3 regions of the Streptomyces sp. NBC_00878 genome follow, and region 2 is predicted to be linked to each of the others. Evidence: riboswitches for the same ligand, from Rfam matches in the RefSeq annotation. Region 2 holds a riboswitch; each other region holds the start of a gene.

Region 1 (3,268 bases), 2.7 Mb from region 2:
CGTCCGGTACGGAGGTGCGCAGGCGGTCGTCCGCGACGACCTCGCGATGGGCGCCGAGGTCGATCCCGGAGCCGGCCAGCCAGGCCGTGGCGGGCCGGGCCCCGATGCCGACGACGACGGCGTCCGCGGGCAGCCGCGAGCCGTCGTCGAGGACCACCGCACCCGGCTCGACGCGCTGCACGCGCGCGTGGGTGCGCAGCACCGTCCCGCTGTCCGCGTACCAGGCGGCCATGGGAGCGGCCACGTCGTCGGGCAGCGCGCCCGCGAGCGGCCGGTCGGCGGCCTCGACGACGGTCACCGCGCAGCCCGCCTCGCGCGCCGCCGTGGCGAACTCCGCGCCGATCCAGCCCGCGCCCACCACGACGATGTCGTGCTGCCGGGCGAGGACGGGGCGCAGCCGCTCGGCGTCGTCCAGCGTGCGCAGCAGATGGACGCCGGGTACGCCCTCGGCGCCCGGCAGTTGGATCGGTTCCGCTCCCGTGGCGACGACCAGGACGTCGTACGGAACCGGACCGTCGCCGGTGTCGAGCTCGTGCCGCGCGGGGCGTACGCCGGTCACTTCGAGCCCCAGGCGGAGCTCCACGTCGAGGGCCTCGAAGTCGACGTCGAAGGCGGAGCCCTCGGCCTTTCCGAGCAGGACGGCCTTGGACAGCGGGGGCCGGTCGTACGGCTGGTGGGGCTCCGCGCCGATCAGCGTCACGCTTCCGGTGAAGCCCCGTTCCCGCAGGGCGACGGCCGTCTGGACGCCCGCCATGCCCGCACCGACGATCACGGCGCCGCGTCGCGCCGCCGGGCCCTGTCCCTGCGTCCGCCCCTGCGTCTGCTCACTCACCTGATCACCATAGACACTCGCGAAATCGTCGGTCAGGGGGCACGATCAGTGAGCTGTTGCACAGCGTCAGGCGTCGGTGACCTCTTCGACCACACTCGTCCCGCTGCCCTCCTGGGACTCCCACTCCCAGGTCTCCTCCAGGCGTACCCGCCCGTCGGCGAGGTCGACGACCAGGGAGACGCAGTGCCCCGACGACGTGGTGCCGTCCGCCTTCAGCTGGACGTACCGGAAGTCGAGCCGGTCGTCCTCGCGCGTGCCCACCAGGTGGCCGCGTACGACGTCGCCGCCCGCGTACTCGGCCCAGATCTCGCCGTCCTTCTCGTGGTACGCGAAGCGGGTGCACGTCCCCACCTGGCCCGGGGCCTGGTCGGCGACCGGTGAGAGGACGAGGCCGTCGAGCGAGCGGGCCATGCGTGAGGGCTCCCTTACAGGCTGTCGGGGCGAAGGGCTAGGGTGGCCAACGTAAAGCACTCGCGGGAGTCCGGACGCACCGGGCTGAGAGGGAGGCTGGGACGGCCTCCGACCGTACGAACCTGATCCGGGTCATGCCGGCGAAGGGAGGGGCTGGACGCCCATGTCGCGTACACCGGAGACACCCGACGCATCCGATACGCCCGTTGCATCGCGCACCTCACCCGAGGCATCGCGTACCTCGGACGTCCTGGTCGTCGGGGGCGGCATCATCGGCCTCGTCACGGCCTGGCGGGCCGCGCAGCGCGGGTTCACGACCGCGCTCGTGGATCCCGAACCCGGCGGCGGCGCCGCGCAGGTCGCGGCCGGGATGCTGGCCGCCGTCACCGAACTCCACTACGGCGAGCAGACGCTGCTCGGCCTCAATCTGGCCTCGGCGCGCCGCTATCCGGCCTTCGCGGCCGAGCTGACCGAGGCGACCGGCCAGGACATCGGATACCGGCAGTGCGGCGCGCTGGCCGTCGCGCTCGACGCCGACGACCGTGCCCATCTGCGCGAAGTGCACGCCCTGCAACGCCGGTCGGGCCTGGAGTCGGAGTGGCTCAGCGGCCGTGAGTGCCGGCGTCTGGAGCCGATGCTCGCGCCGGGCGTGCGCGGCGGACTGCGGGTCGACAGCGACCACCAGGTCGATCCGCGGCGGCTCGCCGCGGCCCTGGTCACGGCCTGCGAGCGGGCCGGGGTGACCTTCCACTGGACGTGGGCCGACCGCCTGACCGTCGTACGGGACCGGGCCGTCGGCGTCGTGACGACGGACGGCACCGCGCTTTCGGCGGGCCAGGTCGTCCTCGCCGCGGGCAGTCTCAGCGGACGCCTCGCGGGCGTCCCCGGCGACGTGCTGCCACCGGTGCGCCCCGTGAAGGGACAGGTGCTGCGGCTGGCGATCCCGAAGCGGTACGCGCCCTTCCTGAGCCGCAGCGTGCGTGCCGTCGTCCGCGGCAGCCACATCTACCTGGTGCCGCGGGAGAGCGGCGAACTGGTCGTCGGCGCGACCAGCGAGGAGCTGGGCTGGGACACCACGGTGACCGCGGGCGGCGTGTACGAGCTGCTGCGGGACGCCCACGAACTCGTCCCCGGCATCACCGAACTGCCGCTCACCGAGACGCGGGCCGGACTGCGCCCGGGCTCCCCCGACAACGCGCCTCTGCTCGGCCCGACCGAGCTCCCGGGGCTGCTCCTTGCGACCGGCCACTTCCGCAACGGTGTGCTGCTCACGCCCGTCACCGGGGACGCCATGGCGCACGCCCTGACCACCGGTGAACTCCCGGACGAGGCCCGCCCGTTCACGCCCAGGCGGTTCGGCACCGCCGCGCTCTCGGAGCAGCCCGCATGAGCGTCGGAGCAGCGCGTACGAGCATGAGCGTCTTCGTCAACGGGGAGCGGCGGCAGCTGGCCGCGGACACCGCCCTCGACACCCTCGTCGCCGCGCTCACGGCGGCCCCCTCCGGTGTCGCCGCCGCCCTCAACGAAACCGTCGTCCCGCGCGCGCAGTGGTCGAAGACCCTCCTCTCCGAGGGAGACCGCGTCGAAGTCCTCACCGCCGTCCAAGGAGGCTGACCCATGGCCGACGACCCCTTCGTCCTCGGCGGTACGTCCTTCACGTCCCGTCTGATCATGGGTACCGGCGGCGCGCCCAGCCTCGACGTCCTGGAGCGCTCGCTCGTCGCGTCCGGCACCGAGCTGACGACGGTCGCGATGCGCCGCGTGAGCCCGAAGGCGCACGGCTCGGTGCTGTCCGTGCTCGACCGGCTGGGCATCCGCGTGCTGCCGAACACCGCGGGCTGTTTCACCGCCGGGGAGGCCGTTCTGACGGCCCGTCTCGCGCGTGAGGCGCTCGGTACGGACCTCGTCAAGCTGGAGGTCATCGCCGACGAGCGCACGCTGCTGCCCGACCCGATCGAACTGCTCGACGCCGCCGAGACCCTGGTCGACGACGGCTTCACGGTCCTCCCGTACACGAACGACGAC
Region 2 (3,268 bases):
GTGCCGCCGAACTGCTCGGTGATGCTGTGGCTGATCTTCATCGAGCAGAACTTCGGCCCGCACATGGAGCAGAAGTGCGCTGTCTTGGCGGGCTCGGCCGGGAGGGTCTCGTCGTGGAACTCCCGGGCCGTGTCAGGGTCGAGGGCCAGATTGAACTGGTCCTCCCAGCGGAACTCGAAGCGGGCGTCCGACAACGCGTCGTCCCACTCCTGTGCGCCCGGGTGTCCCTTGGCGAGGTCCGCCGCATGGGCCGCGATCTTGTAGGTGATGACGCCCGTCTTGACGTCGTCACGGTTGGGCAGGCCCAAGTGCTCCTTGGGCGTGACGTAGCAGAGCATGGCCGTGCCCCACCAAGCGATCATCGCGGCACCGATGCCGGAAGTGATGTGGTCGTACGCCGGCGCGACGTCCGTCGTCAGCGGGCCGAGCGTATAGAACGGAGCTTCATCACAGATCTCCTGCTGAAGGTCGATGTTCTCCTTGATCTTGTGCATCGGGACATGCCCCGGGCCCTCGATCATGGTCTGTACGTTGAAACGCTTCGCGACCCTCTTGAGTTCCCCGAGCGTCTTCAACTCCGCGAACTGCGCACGGTCGTTGGCGTCCGCGATCGAGCCGGGCCGCAGCCCGTCGCCCAGCGAATACGTGACGTCGTAGGCGGCGAGGATCTCGCACAGCTCCTCGAAGTTCTCGTACAGGAACGACTCCTTGTGGTGCGCCAGGCACCACGCCGCCATGATCGAGCCGCCGCGCGAGACGATGCCGGTCTTGCGGTTCGCGGTCAGCGGGACGAACGGCAGACGCACACCCGCGTGGACGGTCATGTAGTCCACGCCCTGCTCGGCCTGCTCGACGACCGTGTCCTTGTAGATCTCCCAGGTCAGCTCTTCGGCCCGGCCGTCGACCTTCTCCAGCGCCTGGTAGAGCGGGACCGTGCCGATGGGGACGGGGGAGTTCCGCAGCACCCACTCCCGGGTGGTGTGGATGTTGCGGCCGGTGGACAGGTCCATGACCGTGTCGGCGCCCCAACGGGTCGCCCACGTCATCTTCTCGACCTCCTCCTCGATGGAGGAGGTGACCGCGGAGTTGCCGATGTTGGCGTTGACCTTCACCAGGAACCGCTTGCCGATGATCATCGGCTCGATCTCCGGGTGATTGACGTTGGCCGGCAGCACGGCCCGGCCCGCGGCGATCTCCTCGCGGACAACCTCGGGAGAAACGTTCTCCCGGACAGCCACGAACTCCATCTCCTGCGTGACCTCACCCCGCCGGGCGTACGCGAGTTGCGTCACCGCCTGTCCGTCACGGCTGCGCCGGGGCTGGCGCGGGCGCCCCGGGAAGACCGCGTCGAGGTTGCGCAGTCCGCCGCGCGGCGAGGTGTGCTTGATCCCGTCGTCCTCGGGGCGGACGGGACGGCCCGCGTACTCCTCGGTGTCACCGCGGGCGATGATCCAGTTGCCGCGGAGGGGTGCGAGACCCCTGCGTACGTCGGTGTCGACGGTCGGATCGGTGTACGGGCCGGAGGTGTCGTACAGCGCGACCGACTGCCCGTTGGTGAGGTGCACCTGCCGGACCGGCACCCGCAGGTCGGGGCGCGAACCCTCGACATACCCCTTGTGCCAACCGATGGACTTCCCGGCCTCGCCGTTCTGAGACGGGGAACTCCCGGACAGGGTTCCGTTCGCCTCGCTGAAGGCAGGCATGCGTACGTCCTTGTTGGTCATGAGACCTACTCCCTACGCCGGCATTACCCGGTAACAGGTTCGGCGGTCGGCGCAGCGATTTCCGTCCGGCGATGTTCCACGTGAAACATCGCGTCTACGGAGGTCAGCGCCCTCTCAGCCCGGTGCTCCGAGCTCCCGCGTGTGCAAAGGTGCCTCCACGCTAGCGTCAGATGTGGCGCGGTGAACAGTGGGCCCGGGCTGTTCTTGCGATGATCGGTCGGTGACCACGACGCAGCAGCCCCCGCTCCCGCCGCCCGAACCGCCCCACGGACACGGCCACGACGGCCATGGGCATGGCGGCGAACCCGGGCACGGACCCCACGGCCTCGGACCGGGCGGCGGAGGCGGCCGTCCGGGCGGTGGCAACGGTGACGCGCCGGGCGGCGGCGGGCACGGCCACTCGCACAGTCATGGACCCGCAGCGCCCGTCTCGATGCACCTGCGCAAGGTCATCGCGGCCGTGCTGATCCCCTTCGCGGCTGCGGTCGTCGTCGGCCTCGTGGTGCTCTGGCCCGGTGGCGCACCGGGGCACGAGCGCACCGGTGTCGGCTTCGACCGGCAGACCCAGCAGGCCACGGTGACCAAAGTCGACGCGGTCGACTGCAAGTCGGTGAACGCCTCGGGAGGGACGCCGACCGGCGACACCTCGACCGCCGAGGGCTCGTCGGCGCAGCAACAGGCGTCCGGCACCTGCAAGAAGGCGACGGTCCGGGTCGACACCGGCAAGGACAAGGGCCGTACCTTCACGGAGATCGTCCAGCCGGATTCCTCGCGGCAGTTGAGTCAGGGCCAGGAGGTGATCGTCGCGTACGCGCCGGACGCCCCCAAGGAGCTCCAGTACGCGGTCACCGACGTGAACCGCAAGCTCCCGATGGCGTTGCTCGCCGGCATCTTCGCCCTCGCCGTGGTCGTGGTGGGCCGGATGCGTGGCGTCATGGCGCTGATCGCGCTGGCCGTCAGCTTCCTCATCCTGACGTTCTTCATCCTGCCCGCGATTCTGCAGGGCTCGAATCCCCTGGTCGTGGCGGTGGTCGGGGCGAGCGCCATCATGCTGATCGCGCTCTATTTGTGCCACGGACTCTCTGCCCGGACCTCGGTGGCGGTGCTGGGCACCCTGCTCTCCCTGCTGCTGATCGGGCTGCTCGGCTCGCTGTTCATCGACTGGGCCGCGCTGACCGGTAACACCGACGACAACACCGGCCTGATCCACGGCCTGTACCCGTCCATCGACATGAGCGGTCTGCTGCTCGCGGGCGTCATCATCGGTTCGCTCGGTGTGCTCGACGACGTGACGGTGACGCAGACGTCGGCGGTCTGGGAGTTGCACGAGGCCAATCCGACGATGGGCCGGCGCGGGCTGTACCGCGCGGGCATCCGCATCGGCCGCGATCACATCGCGTCGGTCGTCAACACGCTCGTCCTCGCCTACGCGGGCGCCGCCCTGCCGTTGCTGCTGCTCTTCTCCATCGCGCAGAGCAGTGTGGGGACGGTGGCCAACAGCGAGTTGGTCGCCGCGGAGATCGTGCGCACGCTCGTCGGCTCGA
Region 3 (3,268 bases), 2.3 Mb from region 2:
TGCTGCTGGCCGTGGTCAGCGACACGGGCGCGTACGCGGTCGGCTGGCGCTTCGGCAGGCACAAGCTCGCCCCGCGCATCAGCCCCGGCAAGACCCGCGAGGGCCTGCTCGGCGCGGTCGCCTTCGCCATGGCGGCGGGCGCGGTGTGCATGCAGTTCCTCGTCGACGACGGCACCTGGTGGCAGGGCCTGCTCCTCGGCCTCGCGGTCGCGGCCAGCGCCACCCTCGGCGACCTCGGCGAGTCGATGATCAAGCGGGACCTGGGCATCAAGGACATGGGCACCTTGCTGCCGGGACACGGCGGGATCATGGACCGCCTGGACTCCTTGCTGCCTACGGCTCCGGTGGTATGGCTGCTGATGGTGATCTTCGTCGGGTCGGGCTGAGACTGTCCGCCGAAGGCCTGGCTGGCTGACCTGCAGAGATGTGCACGAGGGGCTCGTTGTCCACAGGGTGGCGAGCCCCTCTTCGTACGTCTGCGACACTGGTACGGCCATGCCTAAGCCCGGAGAACTCACTTTCGTCGCCCCGCGCGGAGCCAAGAAGCCGCCGCGGCACCTTGCCGATCTCACGCCCGCCGAGCGGAAAGAGGCCGTTGCCGCGATCGGTGAGAAACCGTTTCGCGCCAAGCAGCTCTCGCAGCACTACTTCGCGCGGTACGCGCACGATCCGGAGCAGTGGACCGACATCCCCGCGGGGTCGCGCGCCAAGCTCCAGGAGGCGCTGCTGCCCGAGCTGATGACGGTCGTGCGGCATCTCTCCACCGACGAGGACACCACCCGCAAGACCCTCTGGCGGCTCTTCGACGGCACGCTCGTCGAGTCTGTGCTGATGCGCTACCCGGACCGGGTCACCATGTGCATCAGCTCGCAGGCGGGCTGCGGGATGAACTGCCCGTTCTGCGCGACCGGACAGGCCGGCCTCGACCGGAATCTCTCCACCGGTGAGATCGTGCACCAGATCGTGGACGGGATGCGGGCGCTGCGGGACGGGGAGATTCCCGGTGGGCCCGCGCGGCTCAGCAACATCGTCTTCATGGGGATGGGCGAGCCGCTGGCCAACTACAAGCGGGTCGTGCAGTCCATCCGGGCCCTCACCGACCCGGAGCCGGACGGGCTCGGGCTGTCGCAGCGAGGGATCACCGTCTCCACGGTGGGCCTCGTCCCCGCCATCCACCGGTTCGCCGACGAGGGCTTCAAGTGCCGACTCGCCATCTCCCTGCACGCACCGGACGACGAACTGCGCGACACCCTCGTCCCGGTCAACACGCGGTGGAAGGTACGGGAAGTGCTGGACGCCGGCTGGGAGTACGCGGCCAGGTCCGGGCGCCGGCTCTCCATCGAGTACGCGCTCATCCGCGACATCAATGACCAGGCGTGGCGCGGCGACCGGCTCGGGCGGATGCTCAAGGGCAAGCCCGTGCATGTGAACCTGATTCCGCTGAACCCGACACCCGGCTCCAAGTGGACGGCCTCGCGGCCCGAGGACGAGAAGGCGTTCGTCGAGGCGATCGCCGCCCATGGAGTGCCCGTCACCGTCCGGGACACCCGTGGCCAGGAGATCGACGGAGCCTGCGGGCAGCTCGCGGCGACCGAGCGGTAGGCGCCGAGCGGTGGGTACCGAGCGGTAGTCCCGAGCGGTGGGTTTCGGCCGGTGGCCGGGAGGTAGTCTGGCCTCCGTAAGCACATCGCCAGTCAAATCTTCATATTCCGACAGGGGAGCGCCACAGCGCTGAGAGTGCGGGACAGCCCGCAGACCCTCTGAACCTTGCCCAGGTCATTCTGGGTAGGAAGTTCGGTCACTACTCAAGCTGTTGCGCCCTGCCCGGGAACCGACCGAGGTCCCGGGCAGGGCCGCGTCTCTTCCTGGTCACCCCCAGGAGGAATTCAGTGAGCACCACCAGGAAGTTCACGGCCGTGGCCGTGGGGCTCGGCCTTGTCACGCTCGCCGCGTGCGGGTCGTCCGACTCCGGCGACGAGGGCTCCGGATCCAAGACCGTCACCCTCGTCAGCCATGACTCCTTCGCCTACACCAAGGACGTACTGAAGACGTTCGAGAAGGAGTCCGGGTACAAGGTCAGGGTTCTGAAGGACGGCGACGCCGGGACGGCCGTCAACAAGGCCATCCTCACCAAGGACAACCCGCAGGGCGACGTCTTCTTCGGCGTCGACAACACGCTGCTCTCGCGGGCGCTCGACAACGGGCTGTTCCAGTCGTACGAGGCCAAGGGCGCCGGTGGCATCAAGGCCGAGTACCGGGTCGACCAGGACAAGCACCGGGTCACGCCCATCGACTCCGGTGACATCTGCGTCAACTACGACAAGGCCTACTTCAGCGAGCACAAGCTGGCCCCGCCGACGTCCTTCGACGATCTGATCAAGCCCGCGTACAAGAACCTGCTCGTCACCGAGAACGCCTCGACGTCCTCGCCCGGTCTCGGCTTCCTGCTCGGGACCGCCGCGAAGTATGGCGACGACGGTTGGCAGGGGTATTGGAAGAAGCTCAAGGCCAACGGCGTGAAGGTCGTCGACGGCTGGGAGCAGGCCTACAACGTGGAGTTCTCCGGGTCCGCCGGTGGCAAGAAGGCCAAGGGCGACCGGCCGCTCGTCGTCTCGTACGCCTCGTCCCCGCCCGCCGAGGTCATCTACGCCGACCCGATCCCGAAGACCGCGCCGACCGGTGTCGCGGACGGCACCTGCTTCCGCCAGGTCGAGTACGCGGGCCTGCTCAGCAACGCCAAGAACACCGAGGGCGGCAAGGCGTTCATCGACTTCCTGGTCGGCAAGGCGTTCCAGGAGGACATGCCGCTGAACATGTTCGTGTATCCCGTCGTCGAGGGTGCGAAGGTCCCCGCCGAGTTCACGAAGTTCGGCCCGGCCGCCCAGAACCCCGAGACCCTCGACCCCGCCAAGATCGCCGACAACCGTGACGAGTGGGTCAAGTCATGGACCTCGCTCGTACTGAAGTAGAGCGTCGCGCCGAGGCGGAGCCGCCCGCGCGCCGACGGCCACGCCCCCGTACGCGCCCTCGCACGCGCCCGCATACGGGGAGCGCGGCCCGGCTCGGTCTCATGGCCGTGCCCGTCGCGTTCTTCGGGCTCTTCTTCGCCTACCCGGTCGCGGCGATCACGGCCCGCGGGCTCAAGGTCGACGGGGTCTGGCGGTTCGGGCGCATCGGGGAGGTGCTCGCGCAGTCGGACATCCGGCATGTGCTGTGGTTCACGACGTGGCAGGCGCTCGCGTCGACCGCGCTCACCCTGCTGATCGCG

Evidence for each region. Region 2 has a riboswitch for thiamine pyrophosphate ahead of thiC (phosphomethylpyrimidine synthase ThiC). Riboswitches for the same ligand answer to the same signal wherever they lie in the genome.
Region 1: it holds a riboswitch for thiamine pyrophosphate, as region 2 does, so the genes downstream of both, thiO (glycine oxidase ThiO) here and thiC (phosphomethylpyrimidine synthase ThiC) in region 2, are expected to answer to the same signal.
Region 3: it holds a riboswitch for thiamine pyrophosphate, as region 2 does, so the genes downstream of both, OHA11_RS12195 (thiamine ABC transporter substrate binding subunit) here and thiC (phosphomethylpyrimidine synthase ThiC) in region 2, are expected to answer to the same signal.

The regions. Positions count from the first base shown of each region.
Region 1 is NZ_JAPEOK010000001.1:8,042,150-8,045,417, reverse strand. It holds gene OHA11_RS34885 (NAD(P)/FAD-dependent oxidoreductase) at 1-754, opposite strand, end outside; gene OHA11_RS34880 (hypothetical protein) at 899-1,243, opposite strand; TPP riboswitch at 1,296-1,409, shown strand; gene thiO (glycine oxidase ThiO) at 1,407-2,633, shown strand; gene thiS (sulfur carrier protein ThiS) at 2,657-2,857, shown strand; gene OHA11_RS34865 (thiazole synthase) at 2,861-3,268, shown strand, end outside.
Region 2 is NZ_JAPEOK010000001.1:5,318,872-5,322,139, forward strand. It holds gene thiC (phosphomethylpyrimidine synthase ThiC) at 1-1,724, opposite strand, end outside; TPP riboswitch at 1,717-1,873, opposite strand; gene OHA11_RS22830 (YibE/F family protein) at 1,945-3,268, shown strand, end outside.
Region 3 is NZ_JAPEOK010000001.1:2,984,200-2,987,467, reverse strand. It holds gene OHA11_RS12205 (phosphatidate cytidylyltransferase) at 1-386, shown strand, start outside; gene rlmN (23S rRNA (adenine(2503)-C(2))-methyltransferase RlmN) at 496-1,602, shown strand; TPP riboswitch at 1,705-1,810, shown strand; gene OHA11_RS12195 (thiamine ABC transporter substrate binding subunit) at 1,890-2,969, shown strand; gene OHA11_RS12190 (iron ABC transporter permease) at 3,071-3,268, shown strand, end outside.